One region of the Streptomyces sp. NPDC102406 genome, then DNA from elsewhere that is predicted to be linked to it. Evidence: riboswitches for the same ligand, from Rfam matches in the RefSeq annotation. Region 1 holds a riboswitch; each other region holds the start of a gene.

Region 1 (4,175 bases):
CGGGTACGCGGAGACGAGCTCCTCGTAGTACTCGGTCATCTCGGCGGCGGAGCGCTCCTTGCCCTCGAACTGGTACTTGCCGTCCTTGTAGAACTCGGAGGCGGCGACGTCGAGGGCGAGGGCGACCTGCTGGCCGGGGATGTAACCGGCCTCCTTGATCGCCTCGAGGATGAGGTCGAGGGCGGCGCGGTTCGACTCCAGGTTCGGGGCGAAGCCGCCCTCGTCGCCGAGGCCGGTGGACAGGCCCTTGGTCTTCAGCACCTTCTTGAGGGTGTGGTAGACCTCGGTGCCCCAGCGCAGGGCCTCGGAGAAGGACTCCGCGCCGATCGGGGCGATCATGAACTCCTGGATGTCGACGTTGGAGTCGGCGTGCGACCCACCGTTCAGGATGTTCATCATCGGGACGGGCAGCAGGTGCGCGTTCGGACCGCCGAGGTAGCGGAAGAGCGGCAGGTCGCTGGCCTCGGACGCGGCGTGCGCGACGGCGAGGGAGACGCCCAGGATCGCGTTGGCGCCGAGCGAGCCCTTGTTGTCGGTGGCGTCCAGGTCGAACATCGCCTGGTCGATGAGGCGCTGCTCGGTGGCGTCGTAGCCGACGAGCTCCGGGCCGATCTGCTCGATGACGGCGAGAACGGCCTTCTCGACGCCCTTGCCCTGGTAACGGTTGGGGTCACCGTCACGGAGTTCGATGGCCTCGAAGGCACCGGTGGAGGCACCGGACGGAACAGCAGCACGGCCGGTGCTGCCGTCGTCGAGGCCGACCTCGACCTCGACCGTGGGGTTGCCTCGGGAGTCCAGGATTTCCCGGGCTACGACGACGTCGATGGACGGCACGAGCATCTCCTTCTGGGATGTGACGCAGTGGTGCGGGCGGCTGCTTGGATAACTGATCCCGCACCCCTGAGCGTAACCGGCTCCGAGGCATCGGCCAGCCGACCGACCGTCTTGTGGACAACGCCGATAGCGAAATGTTTCCTAACGGAACAAAGACGGCGACCTCCGTCCCGGAAGCCGGGACGGAGGTCGCCGAAGTGAGCGGCCCTGGACCCGGCGTCCGCCGATGCCGGGTCCGTGACTACGAGGGGTTCTCTACTTGAGGTGGAGCTGCTGACCCGGGTAGATCAGGTCGGCGTCGGCGACGATGTCCTTGTTGAGCTCGAACACCTTCTGCCAGTTGGTGCCGTGCGCCTCGGCGATCTTGCTGAGCGTGTCGCCGGACTTCACCTTGTACTCGCCGTCACCCTTCTCGACCTTCTTGCCGGTCGGGGTGGTCACGGTCTCCTTCTTCGGCTGCGGCTGCGCCTGCTGGGGCTGCGCCTGCTGCTGCGGCTGCTGACGCTGCTGCGAGCGGGTCGTCGTGGAGGAGTCGGAGCGCTCCTGCTGCTGCGGCTGCGCCTGCTGCTGCGGGGACGAGTCGGCCGGAGCGGAGTTGCCGGTGGAGGCGCCGGACAGGCCCACACCGCAGCTCGGCCAGGCACCCTTGCCCTGCGAGGCGAGAACCTTCTCGGCGACCGATATCTGCTGCGCCTTGGACGCCTGGTCGGCGGAGGACGCGTAGGCGGTGCCGCCGTACGCGGCCCACGTGGAGGACGAGAACTGGAGGCCGCCGTAGTAGCCGTTGCCCGTGTTGATGGACCAGTTGCCACCGGACTCGCAGGCCGCGACCTGGTCCCACTCGGAGGTGGAGGCGGCGGAGGCGCCCGTGGCACCCATCAGCGGGACGGCGACGGCGGCACCGGCGACGCCGGCGAGCGTGGCGACGCGGACAGCCTTGGTCGGGCGGCGGTGCTTGCCCTTGCTGGAAAACAGCATGGAGAGATCCCCTCACCGACGCCTACGAGGTGAGCTGTCGGGTTCGGACCAGTGAGTGTCCGGCCGCGCAACCTAGTGCGCGGCTTAACCCCAAGCCGGCGGACCGGCACTTACCTTGGGTCCCCCGCTCCTGCCTACGGCGCTGACGCGTCGACTGTTCCCGTACGGACGTTGGCAGGATTCGGCGTGACGTCCGTCGGGGCCCGCTGTGGCGAGCGGTCACGACCGTAAGCAGTCGATCCGCCCGATTTCAAAGACGATCAGGGTCTTTGAGACTCATGTCTCACTCTCGCAAAAGCGGACATACGGGCCCCAACCAGCACTGAATTCCCGCTATTTCTCGGCCGGTTCGAGCCCGAGATCCAGACTCTGACCAGGCAGGATGAGGCCGGGGTCGGTGCCGACCGTCTTCTTGTTCAGGTCATAGAGCGCATCCCACCCGCCGCGGACGTCGTGAGCGTCCGCGATGTCCCACAGGTTGTCGCCGGAGCGGACCGTGTACGTCCCCCCGGCGCGGTCCGCCTCACGGGAGGCGTGACGCCCCTCACCCGCACGGGACGCGGACGTCTCGTCCGCCGCGCGGTCGCCCCGGTGACGGCCGCCCGTGAGGGAGTCGTCGGAGGCCGTGGGGGACGCGGAGGGGCCAGAGAGATCGGAGGGGTCGGCGCCGTCCGCCGGGTCCGAGGAGTCGGCGGAGTCGGAGCGGCCCGACTCGCCCGATCCGGCGTCCGCACCGCCCGCGACCTCGCCGGACGCTCCGCCGCCCGCCTTTTCCTCCGCCTTGTCGCCCGTAGCGCCGCTCCCCTTGTCGCCGGAGGACGCGCCCTCGGAGGCGTCAGATGACGGAGCGTCGGAAGCATCGGATGAATCCGCCGAACCAGAAGAACCGGAAGAACCAGAAGAACTGGCGGAGTCGGGCGTGTCGGAGGTGTCGGATGTGTCAGCGGTGTCCGTCGTGTCGGACCCGTCGTGATTCTTCTCTCCCGTGCCGACCGAGCCGGACGGCTTCGGGGAGGCGCTGACCCCCGGGTCGACATCGGCGGACTCGTCACCCTTGGTGAGGCCCGCCACGATCGAGCAACTCGGCCAGGCCGTGGGCCCCTTCGCGGCGAGGACCTTCTCGGCGACGGCTATCTGCTGCGAGCGGCTGGCCTCGTCCGCGCGCGGGGCGAAGTCGAGGCCGCCGTACCGTTCCCACATCTCCTGCGAGAACTGGAGTCCGCCGTAGTAGCCGTTGCCCGCGTCCAGGCTCCACTGGCCGCCGGACTCGCACTCGGCGAGCTTGTCCCAGGTGGCGGTGGAGGCGGCGTTCGCGCTGGTCGCGGCGAGCAGCGGGATCGCGATGGCGCTGCCGGTGACGCCGGCGGCGACGACGAGAGCAGGGGCCTGACGGGGGCGACGGTGTCGACCGTTCCCGGAGAGCATGCGGTTGCCTTTCGCGAGACTGATGCAGCACGCGACAGGGGTGGCGGAAGTGGTGCCGGTTGTGCCTGTGTCGCGATGACTGGTGAACGTAGCGGGACTCGAACGCTTGTCACAAGTCGATGCAGCGCAGATCACGTGAAAGTCACAGTCTTGACGGCGTGTCAGATCGCGGGGTGCCGGGCGAGCCGTGCCGCCGGGCCGGTGCCGACCACCGTCAGTGCGCCCCGTGCGGTTACGGTCGTCGGGTGAACGCCCCGAACACCGCACCCGAACTCTTCACTTGGGAGTTCGCGACCGACCCGTATCCGGCCTACGCCTGGCTCCGGGAGCACTCCCCCGTCCACTGGACGAAGCTCCCCAGCGGAGTCGAGGCGTGGCTCGTGACCCGGTACGCCGACGCGCGCCAGGCCCTCGCGGACGGCCGGTTGTCGAAGAACCCCGACCACCACGCCGAGGACGCCCAGGGCAAGAACAGGACCGGCATCCCCGGCGAGCGCAGCGCCAACCTGATGACGCATCTGCTGAACATCGACCCGCCGGACCACACCCGGCTGCGCCGGCTCGTCTCCAAGGCGTTCACCCCGCGCCGTATCGCTCAGTTCGCGCCACGGGTGCAGGAGTTGACCGACGGGCTCATCGACCGGTTCGCGGGCAGCGGCGAGGCCGACCTGATCCACGACTTCGCCTTCCCGCTCCCCATCTACGCGATCTGCGACCTGCTCGGCGTGCCGGCCGAGGACCAGGACGACTTCCGCGACTGGGCGGGCATGATGATCCGGCACGGCGGCGGGCCGCGCGGCGGTGTCGCGCGTTCCGTGAAGAAGATGCGCGGCTATCTGGCCGAGCTGATCCACCGCAAGCGCGACGACCTCAGCGACGACCTGATCTCGGGTCTCATCCGCGCCTCCGACCATGGCGAGCACCTCACGGAGAACGAG
Region 2 (4,175 bases), on a different contig from region 1:
GGCGGTGGCCGCTCCCCAGGCTCTGGCCAATGGTGACGACAACGGCACCAACTCCGCCAGCGGCAACGGAGCGCAGGACTCCTTCGGCAACTCCTCCGCCGACGGGGACCAGAGTCCGCAGCTCACCCTGGTCCAGGGCACGCTGAACAAGCTCTGTGTCGGCCTGCCGGCCAAGGCGAACATCCAGAACATCGTGGGTCTGGTCAACGTCGGCGTGCAGGACGTGCCGATCCTGTCGGCGCCGCAGACCCAGCAGTGCGCGGAGGACTCGACGCAGGCCAAGCAGGACGAGCCGCTGTCGCACATCCTGGACGACATCCCGGTCCTCTCCAGCAACGGTGCCGGCAACAACTGAGACACCTGAGGGGCAGCCGCGCTCGGCGGCTGCCCCTCTTGCGTGTCCGTGTATGTCGGACGTCGTATGCCGTATGCCGTATGTTCGCGCGTCCGGGCTGGTTACGCCCCGGCCAGCCCCGTGACCGGCGCCACCAAGTCGGTGAGCTGGTGCAGCTCGCTCAGCTTGTACAGCCCGTTGAGGCCGGAGAGCTGCTCGGCCGTGCGCGGCACCTCGTCGCGGTGCGCGTCCGGCACGGCCATGGTGGAGACCGTGTCCAGCAGGGCGGTGGGGGAGATGGTGTTGCCTGCCGTGTTGGCAGTGGTGTCGGCCTGCGCCGCCGGGGCCACGATCGCCGTGGTGCCGACGGCGAGCAGGACAGCGGTGAGGGCTCGTCGAGTTGAGATCATGCACGGCATAACGGCGCGGACGACGCGGCGGATACGGGATGACGACGCGCCCCACTCGACAGGTGTACCCGGGGGGACAGTGGTGCGGTCGGGAAGCGATTCGCTTTCCCCGTCCACGATGGCGTAGTGTTGCATTCATCGACGCGGGGTGGAGCAGCTCGGTAGCTCGCTGGGCTCATAACCCAGAGGTCGCAGGTTCAAATCCTGTCCCCGCTACTGAAGGCCGAGGCCGGAATCTTTCGAGATTCCGGCCTCGTTCTGTTGATGGGCCCTGACTCGGACGGAGCAACAGCGCTCGCCCCCCGGCCTCCTGCACGGGAACCCTTGGACAGACGCCGGAATCCGGGCGCTGACGTGGCAGGAGACGACTGGTGGGGCAGCGAGGAGGGCGGCACCGACACGGGGCGGACACCATCGGCACCCGTGCCTTCCTCCGGGTGCTGCCCCTGCTGCTGATCGCCGGCGGCGCGGTCTACGAGTACTGCACCCCGTCCGGGTTCGCCGGCTCGCCCCTCTTCAGCGCCGCGCCCCTGGTCGTGGCCCCGTTCTTCTCGCTGGGCAGCACGATCACCGCCGGGGCCCTCTCGATCGCCGCGATCGTCGCCGTGCACCTCAGATACGAGAACGGGTTCAACGCCGGGGTCTACACCGAGATGGCCACCGTGGCCACGGTCTGCGTCCTGGCCGCGTTCATCAACCGGATCAAGCGCCGCAGCGACGAACAGCTCGCCTCCGCGCGGCAGATCGCGGAGGCGGCCCAGCTCGCGGTGTTGCCGGAACCGGCCGGGCGGATCGGGGGCCTGGCCGTCGCGGCCCGGTACGAGGCGGCGCAGGCCGACGCGTTCATCGGCGGTGACCTGTACGCGGTGCAGGACACCCCGCACGGGGTGCGGTTCGTCGTCGGGGACGTACGCGGCAAGGGCATGGGCGCGGTCGCCGCCGTGGCCGTCGTCATCGGCGCCTTCCGAGAGGCGGCCGAGCAGGAGGGCAGCCTGGAGGCGGTCGCGCAGCGACTGGAGCGGGCGCTCGCCAGGGAGGGCAGCCGACGGCGGGGCATCGACGACTTCGAGGGGTTCACCACCGCCGTGCTCGCCGAGATCCCGCACGGCGGCCACCTCGTACGCGTCCTCAACCGCGGTCACCCCGAGCCGGTCGTGCTGCACGGCGACGGCACGGTCCAGATGATCAGGTCCGTGGAGGCGGCGCTGCCGCTCGGCCTCGGGGAGCTCGGCTCCTGGCCGGACCGGGCGACCGAGGCCCCGTTCCCGTCCGCCGCGACGCTGCTGCTCTACACCGACGGGCTCTCCGAGGCGCGGGACGCGGAGGGCGTCTTCTACGACCCCGCGGCCAGGCTCGCGGGGCGGGTCTTCCCGGGGCCCGAGGAACTTCTCGCGACGCTGGCCGAAGAAGTACGCCTGCACACCGGGGGCGGTGCCAGTGACGACATGGCCCTGCTCGCCGTGCGCCGCTCTTGATCAACATTACGAGGGGTGATCGAACCGCACCACAGCGCATAACAATTGACACTACGTCAGAAAATGGCGTGTTTGCCGTGCGTCGAAACCGTCGGTCAACTCGACCTGCTTCGACCACCGATGACCGTTAAGTCCTGGCCAGAGACGTGAACGATCAGTGGGAACAGCTTGGAATTACTGTCGGCTGTCTATTAACGTTCGATAACGCAGCGCGGTCGTCCCAGCCGTCACAAGAGACGGCTCCGTGCGCACACGCTCAATCCCGCAAGGGAGCCGGGGAACCACTAACTTGGGGTGAATCAGGCATCGTTCCGTCGCTTTCCGGGCGCCGGACCGTGCTCGTAGGAGACCTTCCTGCTCCGAACCCGTCAGCTAACCCGGTAGGCGAGAGGAAGGAAAGGAGAGCGCCCCCGTGGCGTCGAACCGTCCTGCCCCCGAGTTCTCCGGGTTCTCCGCCGACTCCGCCGATGGCGGCCTCGGTGTCGAGCGGGAGAGCTGGGAGGAGTGGAACCCCACCGAGGAGTCCGTCCGTCCCGTCCGCGGCCGGCACCGCGTGGCCCGCCAGCGCGGCGGACTCGCGCGCAGCTCCACGGTCCTGGGCGTCGGCGTGATCGCCGCCGTCGGCGCGGGCGGCATCGCCACCGCGCAGGGCGGCAAGCCCGCCGTCCACCTCTCCATGCCCGACCTGTCGGCCGTCAAGGACTCGCTGCCCGAGGCCGCGTCGCTGCCCGGCGTGGGCGCGCTCATATCCGACGGCCCCGGCTCCGGCTCCTCCGGCGCCACGACCGCCGCCGCCCCGCTGACCAGCGTCGGCACCGGGCAGTCGGGCGCCGGAGAGGCGCTGCGGGCCCGCATCATGCAGCAGGCCGAGACGCAGGCGGACGCCGCCGACGCCAAGGCGCAGGCCGCGGCCGAGGAGGCCGCGGCGCAGAAGGCCGCCGCCGACGCCAAGGCGAAGCGGGAGAAGGCCGAGGCCGACGCCGCCGCCGAGAAGAAGAAGGCGGAGGAAGAGGCCAAGAAGAAGGCCGAGGCCGAGCGCCTCGCCAAGCTGGCCAAGAGCTTCAAGCTCCCCGTCGCCTCGTACACGCTCACCGGCACCTTCGGGCAGCCCGGCTCCATGTGGTCCTCCGGCTACCACACGGGCCTCGACTTCGCGGCCTCCACCGGTACGCCGATCTACGCGATCCACGGCGGCACCGTCACCGAGGCCGGCTGGGCGGGCGCGTACGGCTACCGCACGGTGCTCACCCTGGACGACGGCACCGAGCTGTGGTTCTGCCACCAGTCCTCGATGAACGTCAGCGTCGGTCAGAAGGTCAGCACCGGCGACGTCATCGGCCGCGTCGGCGCCACCGGCAACGTCACGGGCGCCCATCTCCATCTGGAGGTCCACCCCGGCGGGGACGCCACCGGCGTCGACCCGGCGGCCTGGCTGCGCGACAAGGGCCTCACTCCCTGATCTCGTCGGCCTACGAGTCCCCCCTCGACGCCCGGTGAAACACCCCCGCGGAACAACACGTTCCGTGGGGGCGTTGTCAAAGGGCATGACTTCTTCTTCCGCTCTGCGCACGCTCGGCTCCTCCGACCTGGAGGTCTTCCCGCTCGCCCTCGGCGGCAATGTGTTCGGGTGGACCGCCGACGAGTCCGCCTCCTTCGCGGTGCTCGACGCCTACACCGCCGGAGGCGGCAACTTCCTCGACACGGCCGACTCGTACTCGAACTGGGCCGAGGGGAACAGGGGCGGGGAGTCGGAGACGATCATCGGCAAGTGGCTGAAGGCCCGCGGCAACCGCGAGGACCTGGTCATCGCCACCAAGGTCGCCCGCCACCCCGACTTCAAGGGCTTGCGCGCCGGCAATATCAAGGCCGCCGCCGACGCCTCCCTCACGCGCCTCGGTACGGACTACATCGACCTGTACTACACGCACTTCGACGACGACGAGACGATCCCCGTCG
Region 3 (4,175 bases), on a different contig from region 1:
AGGAGGCGGGCCGGTGACCGAGCAGCTCGCGACCATGGAATTCCACCCCAAGCCGCAGGCCGGGACGGCCAGGCCGTGGGCGTTCCCCGCCCCGGAGCGCGGTGAGCTGCCCAACGGTCTGACCGTGCTGCGCTGCCACCGGCCCGGCCAGCAGGTCGTCGCGGTGGAGGTCAACCTCGACGCGCCGCTGGAGGCCGAGCCCGCGGGCCTGGACGGTGTCGCCACGATCATGGCGCGTGCCTTCAACGAAGGCACCGACAAGCACTCGGCGGAGGAGTTCGCGGCCGAACTGGAGCGGTGCGGCGCCACCTTGGACGCGCACGCCGACCACCCCGGCGTCCGCGTCTCCCTCGAAGTGCCCGTCTCCCGGCTCCCCAAGGGCCTCGCCCTCCTCGCCGACGCCCTGCGCGCGCCCGCCTTCTCCGACAGCGAGATCGAGCGCCTCGTGCGCAACCGTCTGGACGAGATCCCGCACGAGAGCGCCAACCCGGCACGGCGCGCCGCCAAGGAGCTGTCCAGGCAGCTCTTCCCGGCCGACTCGCGCATGTCGCGCCCGCGGCAGGGCACCGAGGAGACGGTCGCCGCCATCGACGCGGCGGCCGTACGCGCCTTCTACGAGAAGCACGTACGCCCCGCCACCGGCACGGTCGTCGTCGTGGGCGACCTGACCGGCACCGACCTCGACGCGCTGCTCGCGGACACGCTCGGCGCCTGGACCGGCGACACCGCGCAGCCGCGCCCGGTGCCGCCGGTCACCGCCGACGACACGGGCCGTGTCATCGTCGTGGACCGCCCCGGAGCGGTCCAGACGCAGTTGCTGATCGGCCGGATCGGACCCGACCGGCACGACCGCGTGTGGGCCGCGCAGATCCTCGGCACGTACTGCCTCGGCGGCACGCTCACCTCGCGCCTGGACCGCGTCCTGCGCGAGGAGAAGGGCTACACCTACGGTGTGCGGTCCTTCGCCCAGGTGCTGCGGTCGGCGCCCGACGGGACGGGCGCCGCGATGCTCGCCATCAGCGGCTCCGTGGACACCCCGAACACCGGTCCGGCCCTTGAAGACCTCTGGAAGGTGCTGCGCACGCTGGCAGCCGAGGGCCTCACGGACGCCGAGCGGGACACCGCCGTGCAGAACCTGGTGGGCGTGGCCCCGCTCAAGTACGAGACCGCGGCGGCCGTCGCGGGCACCCTCGCCGACCAGGTCGAACAGCACCTGCCGGACGACTTCCAGGCGCGCCTGTACCGGCAGCTCACGGAGACGGGCACCGTGGAGGCCACCGCGGCCGTCGTGAACGCCTTCCCCGCGGACCGCCTGGTGACGATCCTGGTGGGCGACGCCGCGCAGATCGAGGAGCCCGTCAAGGCCCTCGGCATCGGCGAGGTGACCGTCGTCACGGGCTGACCCCGTCCCGCAGGCGCGGGAAGCACGCCGCACGAAGCCCCGGTGGACACGGTCCTCACCGGGGCTTCGTGGTGTCGCTCACGTCCGTCCTTGATCGACGATGGAGCGCTTATGTCCGAATTAGGGCGGAGGTTGCCTGTCTGCTCTGTGGCATGCGCTACAAAAGCCGGGATCCGTTTGTTGATTAAAAGATGTCCCGCTTAGCGTCGGTCCGGCTGTCCGCCAGACACGCGTCGCGCCCGCGACATCGGACAGTCATCGCCGAGTCCCCCACGGCGCGAGCCAGGGGAGCCGGGGACCCATCGCAGTCCCTGGGGTGAATCGGACGCTCTTCCCCTGGGGGAGAGGGCCCGTAGGAGACCTTCCTGCTCCGAACCCGTCAGCTAACCCGGTAGGCGAGAGGGAAGGAAAGGACCAGCCACTTCATGGCGTTCACCCGTGCCACCGGGAAGCACCGTCGTCCGAGTCGCCTCACGCGTACCACCGCGCACGTCGCGGGTGTCGCGGCGCTCACCACGACCGGTGTCATCGGCGGCCTCGCCGCCCCCGCGCTCGCCGCCGACACCGCGGCCGCCGACCAGAACGGCCTGACCCAGGCCATCGCCATCGGCGACTCCCTGGCCGACCAGATCGACGCCCAGGCCGCCGCGCAGAAGAAGGCCGCCGACAAGGCCGCCGCGGAGGCGAAGGCAAAGGCGAAGGCCGAGGCCGAGGCCCAAAAGAGGGCCGAGGAGGCCAAGCGCGAGGCCGAGGCGAAGGCCGCGAAGGAGCGCGAGGCCAGGGAGCGCGCCGCCCGTGAGGCCGAGCGCAAGCGCCTCAACAGCTTCGTCGCGCCGATCTCCGGCTCCTACGTCTCCACCGGCTACCAGGCGAGCAGCGGCCTGTGGTCCTCCGGCAGCCACACCGGCATCGACTTCCACGCGGCCAGCGGCACGTCCGTGCACGCCGTCGGCTCGGGCACCGTCGTCGAGGCCGGCTGGGGCGGTGCCTACGGCAACAACATCGTGATCAAGATGAATGACGGTACATACACCCAGTACGGTCACCTGTCGTCCATCGGCGTCTCCATCGGCCAGGCCGTCACCCCCGGCCAGCAGATAGGCCTCTCCGGCGCCACCGGCAACGTCACGGGCCCGCACCTCCACTTCGAGGCCCGCACGTCGCCCGACTACGGCTCGGACATGGACCCCGTCGCGTACCTGCGCTCGCACGGCGTGAACGTCTGATACGCGTCCTTCGCCCGCGCGGCACCCTGTGAAAGCCCCGGCTCATCGAGCCGGGGCTTTCACGTGCGCAAGGCGTTCCTGGCCAAAAAATATCCATGGATTCCGGCCCGGCGTCGGAAATGCGGGAACGGTGGAATAGAGTCACGGGGCGAGCGCGTCGAAGAGGCGTCATTCGCGCTGGCACAAGCGTCGATCGACCGCGTTTCGCGGGGATTAAGGCGGAGGTCGGGTCATGCGTATTCCCGCGCACTCGGTATGCACGGCGATCCGCGACGACATCGTCGCGGGGGTCTACGAGCGCGGCGGCAGACTCACCGAGGAACTGCTCGCGCGCCGCTACGGGGTCTCGCGCGTCCCGGTCCGCGAGGCGCTGCGCACCCTGGAGGCCGAGGGCTTCGTCGTCACGCGGCGGCACGCGGGCGCGTGCGTGGCCGAGCCCACCGGCCAGGAGGCCGCGGACCTCCTGGAGGTCCGCATGCTGCTGGAGCCGCTGAGCGCCGCGCGCGCCGCGCAGCGCCGCACCGAGGCCCACCTCAAAGTCCTGCGAGGCCTGGTCAGGCTGGGTCAGGAGCGCGCCAGGCGCGGTCAGAACGAGGACCTGCGCTCACTGGGCGGCTGGTTCCACGAGACCCTCGCGCAGGCCTCCGGCAGCCCCGGTCTGATCACCCTGCTCACCCAGCTCCGGCACAAGATCGCCTGGATGTACACGGTGGAGACGCCGGCCCAGCCGGCCGAGTCCTGGGCCGAGCACGGCGCCATCGTGGACGCGGTGGTCCGCGGCGACGCCGAGCGCGCCCGCGCCCTGACCGCCCTGCACGCCGAGCGCGCCTCGGTCGCCCATCGGCTGCGGGTGCCGCGCGCGGGTGAGCGTGTGAGGACTTCGCAACACGCAGTAAACACGGCGGGGCTCCGGCATTAACAGAGGGGCCGTATACAAAGAAGCGCGGCATTCCAGGAATGGGGCGCAAGCATTTCTGCTGCCCGGTCGACGCTCAATATACGGCTGCGGGGAATTGTGCTGCCCATTTCGCTCGCCGTGCATTCCGGACGGCCCGGGACGGAATGCGGGAACGACGAAGCCGCGCGCTCCCGGGGGAGACGCGCGGCTTCGTGAGGCCGATCCGATCGGACCGAGCGGTCAGACCGTCTCGGGGAGCTCGTCCAGGCCCTCGGAGACCAGCTTCGCCAGACGGTCGAGCGCGGCGTCCGCACCCTCGGCGTCGGAGGCCAGGACGATCTCCTCGCCGCCCTGGGCGCCCAGGCCGAGCACCGCGAGCATGGAGCCCGCGTTGACGGGGTTGCCGTCGGCCTTGGCGATCGTCACGGGGACGCCGGCCGCCGTGGCCGCGCGGACGAAGATGGAGGCGGGGCGGGCGTGGAGGCCCTCGGCCCAGCCGACGTTGACGCGGCGCTCAGCCATGTGATGCTGCCCTTCAGGTGTCTCACGGTTGTCTAGACCATTCTCACACATCGGTGGACGGCGAAGGACGCGGACCCAGACCCGCGAGCGTGCCGCCGCCCGGCCTCCTCAGCCTGCCTCCCACGCG
Region 4 (4,175 bases), on a different contig from region 1:
TACGTGACGTACGTCCTGTACATTTTTTACAGCGCACAGGAGGCGAACGCATGACCAGTCCGTCCGGCCGCCATGTCCTGCCCGAGTTCACGGAGCGCACGACCGCGGGCCACCGCACGCTCGATCCGTACTCCAAGCTCCTGGAGGAGCGCGTCGTCTTTCTCGGGACGCCGATCGACGACACGTCCGCCAACGATGTGATGGCGCAGTTCATGCACCTGGAGCACGCGGCGCCCGACCAGGACATCTCGCTGTACATCAACTCCCCCGGCGGCTCGTTCAGCGCGATGACGGCGATCTACGACACGATGCGGTACGTCAGGTGCGAGGTGGAGACGACCTGCCTGGGGCAGGCCGCGTCCGTCGCCGCGGTGCTGCTCGCCGCCGGGGCGCCGGGGAAGCGGATGATGCTCCCCGGCGCCCGCGTCGTGCTCGACCAGCCGGCGCTGCCCGAGCCGACCCGGGGACAACCCAGCGACCTGGAGATCCAGGCGCGCGAGATGGTGCGCATGCGCGACCAGGTGGAGGACTTGCTCGCCCGGCACTCGGGCCGGGACAAGGAGCAGGTGGGCCGGGACATCGAGCGGGAGACGGTGCTGGACGCGCGGCAGGCCCTGGAGTACGGCCTGGTGGACGGGGTGGTGCGGAGCCGCAAGGCCGCGCTCGGCGCGCGGGACGGGAGGTGATGTGCTGGTGCACCCCTCCGAACTGCCGCCGCTGCCCGCGCTGACCCGGGCCGAGGGTGACCTGGTGGACGGCTATCTGGCGGTGGTCGACCTGGTGGCGCGCATCAATCCGGCACGCGGCGACGACACCTACCGGGGGCTGCGTGCGGCGCAGGCGCTCGTCAGCCGGGCCGCGGCGCTCCGGGACGCCCTGGAGTTGATGCACCGGCGCGGTGAGAGCGAGGTGCACGCGGCAACCCTGGCCCGGGCCCTACGCGTCCTCGACGGTGAAAGGCGAACACAGAGGGTCGCTTTGCCACCAGAAACGGTCAGTTGAAGTCACGGCTCGGGCGCACTGTCTGCTTGCAGGCCCAAACGACCCAGATGGGGTACCACCGATCGGCGTAGACATTGCTCCATATTCGGGCTGGTCGGAGTTGCGCACCGGCGGTACGCGGCGACCGGAACGAGATGTTCCGCCGCTGGTACGAGGGTGGTCAGGGGTCGCGGCAGGGGTCCGAAAGCCGCACTGTCCACCTGAACGGGTCAAGCGTGAGGAGCCTCACTTACCGCCGGTTCGACTCGGCTTCCGCGCCTCATGTGCGTGAAGATCCCTTCCGACGACAAGCCCCCGCCGCCGCGGCGGGGCGGTCCGTGCGGACGCCGAGTCCTGCCGCCGCACGGATGCCAGGTCGACAGAAGTGCATCGGCAGGAGTGGAGGACCCAGGCACGACGGGTCGCCGGCCCCTCTCGACGGAGAGGGTGCCCGAGTGGCCCTTGGGGTGAAGCCGCGTGAGCGGCCGGGCATCTTCGCCTGTCCGAACCCGACAGGTCATCCTTCACAGGCGGCTGACGAAGGGTTGCGCATGACTGCGCTCAATCGTGTTCCCTCGCTGCTGACCCGGGCGGGTACCGCGTCGGCGCTGACGCTCGCCGTCGCCGGTGCCGGAATCATGGTGCCGGGCGCCGCGTCCGAGGCGTCGGCGGCGGCGGTCTCGACCAAGGCATTGAAGGTCGCGGCCTCCAAGAAGGGAGCGCCGTACAAGTGGGGCGCCACGGGGCCGCACCGGTTCGACTGCTCGGGCCTGACGCTCTACTCGTTCAAGCGGGCGGGCAAGAAGCTGCCGCGCACCGCCGCTCAGCAGTACAACAAGACCCGCCATGTCGCCCCGTCCCACCGCAAGACGGGTGACCTGGTCTTCTTCCACTCGGGCCGGAGCGTCTACCACGTCGGCATCTACGCCGGGAAGGGACGGATCTGGCACTCCCCGAAGACCGGGGACGTAGTGCGTCTACAGAAGATCTGGACGCGGAGCGTCTGGTACGGCCGGGTGCGCTGAGGCGCGCCGCACAGTGATCTCGGGGCGGGCCGGGCGCCGGGCCCGTACCCGGGTGCTGCCGGTGAGGAGCCGGGGGCGCGTCAACAGGCGGGGAGCGGCTGGGCGTCGCCCCCGTTCATGCCGATGATCCAGGGCAGCGAGATCCACACGGTCTTGCCGCCCTCCGGGGTGGGCGAGACCGAGAGCCGTCCGCCGCACTCGGCGGTGAGACAGCGGATGATCACCATGCCGCGTCCGTTGTCCTGCTGGACGGCGGCGGGCAGTCGCCTGGGGTAGCGCGGGTGGCTGTCGGTGACGCCGATGCGGAGCTGTTCGTCGCGTTCGAGTTCCACGTCGACGGTGAAGGTGGGCGACTGGCCGAGGGTGTGCTGCACGGCGTTGGTCGCGAGCTCCGAGACGATCAGGCGGACCGTGTCGGCGGCGTCGCTGTCCCGCGGCATCCCCCAGTCCGCCAGGACCTTGCTCACATACCTGCGGGCCGCGGAGACCGAGGCGGGATCGCTCGGCAGCGTGACGGATGCTTCCTGGTGGTCTGCCATGGCGACGTCGTCCCTTTCCCACCGGGGCCGCGCCTGCGACTCTGGCGGTTCGCTGGCGTGCGGCCTCCGACTTCTGCTTCGCAGCAGACTGCCACTTGGTTGCCCTCCCGTGGTGCGGATCCCTCAAGATATGCATATATCTGTCGCTCGAAGCGGTGAACTCTGCGACGGTAGACCGTATTTGGGCGAGCGCTCGCCGGTTCCTCTACCGTCTGCTCAGAGGCCATGTGGCACGGGCCTGGGAGGAGCCCGGCCGTGAGGCCCGAGGAGCGTGGAGGAGTCGGCATGAAGTACGGTCCCGCGGTGCGCCGTCGCAAACTCGGTGCGGAGCTGCGTTCGCTGCGCGTGCAGGCCGGGTTGACCAGTGGTGAGGCCGCCCGTCTGGTCGGCTGGCACCAGTCGAAGGTGAGCCGGATCGAGACAGGTCGCAGTGGCGTGAAGCCGTCGGACGTGCTGCGGTTGCTCGACGCGTTCGAGACACGCAATCCGCGACAGCGTGAACTCGTGGTCGCGTTGGCGGGCGCGGAGGACTCCTCCGGGCAGCACTGGTGGCACGCCTATCGGGGATTGCTGCCGCCGTCCTACCGGGATTTCATCAGCCTGGAGTCGCAGGCGTGTCGTATCCGGACGCTGGAGACGAGCGTGGTACCGGGGCTTTTGCAGACGCCCGAGTACGCGCGGGCGGTGACGCGTTCCGTGCTGACCGGGATGCCGGAGGAGCACATCGAGGCGCTGGTGGAGGTGCGGCTCGCACGGCAGGACGTGCTGCGGGCGCGGCCGCCGCTGCGTCTGAGCGCGGTGCTCGACGAAGGGGTGCTCCGGCGCGAAGTGGGCGGATCCGGCATCCTGCGGCGACAGTTGGCACATCTGGCCGAGGCGGCGCAGATGCCCCATGTCCAAATTCAGGTGCTCCCTTTTTCGACAGGTGGCCACATCGGCCTCACCGGCCCTTTCGTAGTGTTCTCATTTCCGAACACATCTGATCTGGATGTGGTTGTTCTCGACCATTTGACGAGTAGCCTCTACCTCGAGCGGAAAGAAGACCTGGAGGCGTACACGGACGCCTTCGATGCTCTTCTCCTCCGCGCTTTGTCACCCGAGGACTCGTTGGAATTCATCGGACAGATCGCCGGATAGCCCAGTGGACGAGGACGCCGACACCTCGCCCCGGGCCCGGCACCGCGTAAGGGGGCACCATGAATGCACTGCCTCGGTACGTTCCTTCCGTTCCCTCAAGTCTGTCGCTGAGCGGCGCCCGGTGGCGGCGCAGCAGCCGCAGCACCGGCGCCAACAACTGCGTCGAGACAGCCCCCCTGACCTCGGGGCCCACGACCGGACTGATGGGCGTCCGTGACTCGAAGAACACTTCGGGGCCCGCCCTGCTCTTCGCACCCGACGCCTGGAGGGAGTTCATCGACTCGCTGCGCTGAACGCTTCGTCGGGAGCCGCTGCGCCGATCACCCGCACGGCCTCGCCGAGTTGCGCGTCGGTGAGGTCGGCGCGGGCGGTCAGCCGCAGCCGTGAGATGCCGTCCGGCACGGACGGCGGGCGGAAGCAGCCCACCGCGATGCCCGCCGCGCGACAGTCCGCGGCCCAGCGCACCGCCTCGTCGGGCGAGGGTGCCCGCACG

Evidence for each region. Region 1 has a riboswitch for cyclic di-AMP ahead of ACIRF8_RS28415 (transglycosylase family protein). Riboswitches for the same ligand answer to the same signal wherever they lie in the genome.
Region 2: linked by a shared signal. The riboswitch ahead of ACIRF8_RS25860 (M23 family metallopeptidase) and the one ahead of ACIRF8_RS28415 (transglycosylase family protein) in region 1 are both predicted to bind cyclic di-AMP.
Region 3: linked by a shared signal. The riboswitch ahead of ACIRF8_RS14085 (M23 family metallopeptidase) and the one ahead of ACIRF8_RS28415 (transglycosylase family protein) in region 1 are both predicted to bind cyclic di-AMP.
Region 4: linked by a shared signal. The riboswitch ahead of ACIRF8_RS34810 (C40 family peptidase) and the one ahead of ACIRF8_RS28415 (transglycosylase family protein) in region 1 are both predicted to bind cyclic di-AMP.

Annotation. Positions count from the first base shown of each region.
Region 1 covers NZ_JBIWKP010000008.1:205,476-209,650, reverse strand. Annotated here, with positions in the region: gene eno (phosphopyruvate hydratase) at 1-834, opposite strand, end outside; gene ACIRF8_RS28415 (transglycosylase family protein) at 1,090-1,812, opposite strand; cyclic di-AMP (ydaO/yuaA leader) riboswitch at 1,817-2,009, opposite strand; gene ACIRF8_RS28410 (transglycosylase family protein) at 2,146-3,237, opposite strand; gene ACIRF8_RS28405 (cytochrome P450) at 3,483-4,175, shown strand, end outside.
Region 2 covers NZ_JBIWKP010000006.1:374,480-378,654, forward strand. Annotated here, with positions in the region: gene ACIRF8_RS25840 (rodlin) at 1-355, shown strand, start outside; gene ACIRF8_RS25845 (hypothetical protein) at 457-744, opposite strand; tRNA gene ACIRF8_RS25850 (tRNA-Met) at 887-960, shown strand; gene ACIRF8_RS25855 (PP2C family protein-serine/threonine phosphatase) at 1,116-2,219, shown strand; cyclic di-AMP (ydaO/yuaA leader) riboswitch at 2,463-2,620, shown strand; gene ACIRF8_RS25860 (M23 family metallopeptidase) at 2,632-3,678, shown strand; gene ACIRF8_RS25865 (aldo/keto reductase) at 3,764-4,175, shown strand, end outside.
Region 3 covers NZ_JBIWKP010000003.1:108,788-112,962, forward strand. Annotated here, with positions in the region: gene ACIRF8_RS14075 (M16 family metallopeptidase) at 1-17, shown strand, start outside; gene ACIRF8_RS14080 (M16 family metallopeptidase) at 35-1,402, shown strand; cyclic di-AMP (ydaO/yuaA leader) riboswitch at 1,652-1,815, shown strand; gene ACIRF8_RS14085 (M23 family metallopeptidase) at 1,828-2,628, shown strand; gene ACIRF8_RS14090 (GntR family transcriptional regulator) at 2,861-3,547, shown strand; gene ACIRF8_RS14095 (HPr family phosphocarrier protein) at 3,767-4,048, opposite strand.
Region 4 covers NZ_JBIWKP010000015.1:91,200-95,374, reverse strand. Annotated here, with positions in the region: gene ACIRF8_RS34820 (ATP-dependent Clp protease proteolytic subunit) at 51-686, shown strand; gene ACIRF8_RS34815 (hypothetical protein) at 694-1,002, shown strand; cyclic di-AMP (ydaO/yuaA leader) riboswitch at 1,341-1,529, shown strand; gene ACIRF8_RS34810 (C40 family peptidase) at 1,533-2,006, shown strand; gene ACIRF8_RS34805 (ATP-binding protein) at 2,087-2,545, opposite strand; gene ACIRF8_RS34800 (helix-turn-helix domain-containing protein) at 2,831-3,682, shown strand; gene ACIRF8_RS34795 (DUF397 domain-containing protein) at 3,742-3,975, shown strand; gene ACIRF8_RS34790 (8-amino-7-oxononanoate synthase) at 3,956-4,175, opposite strand, start outside.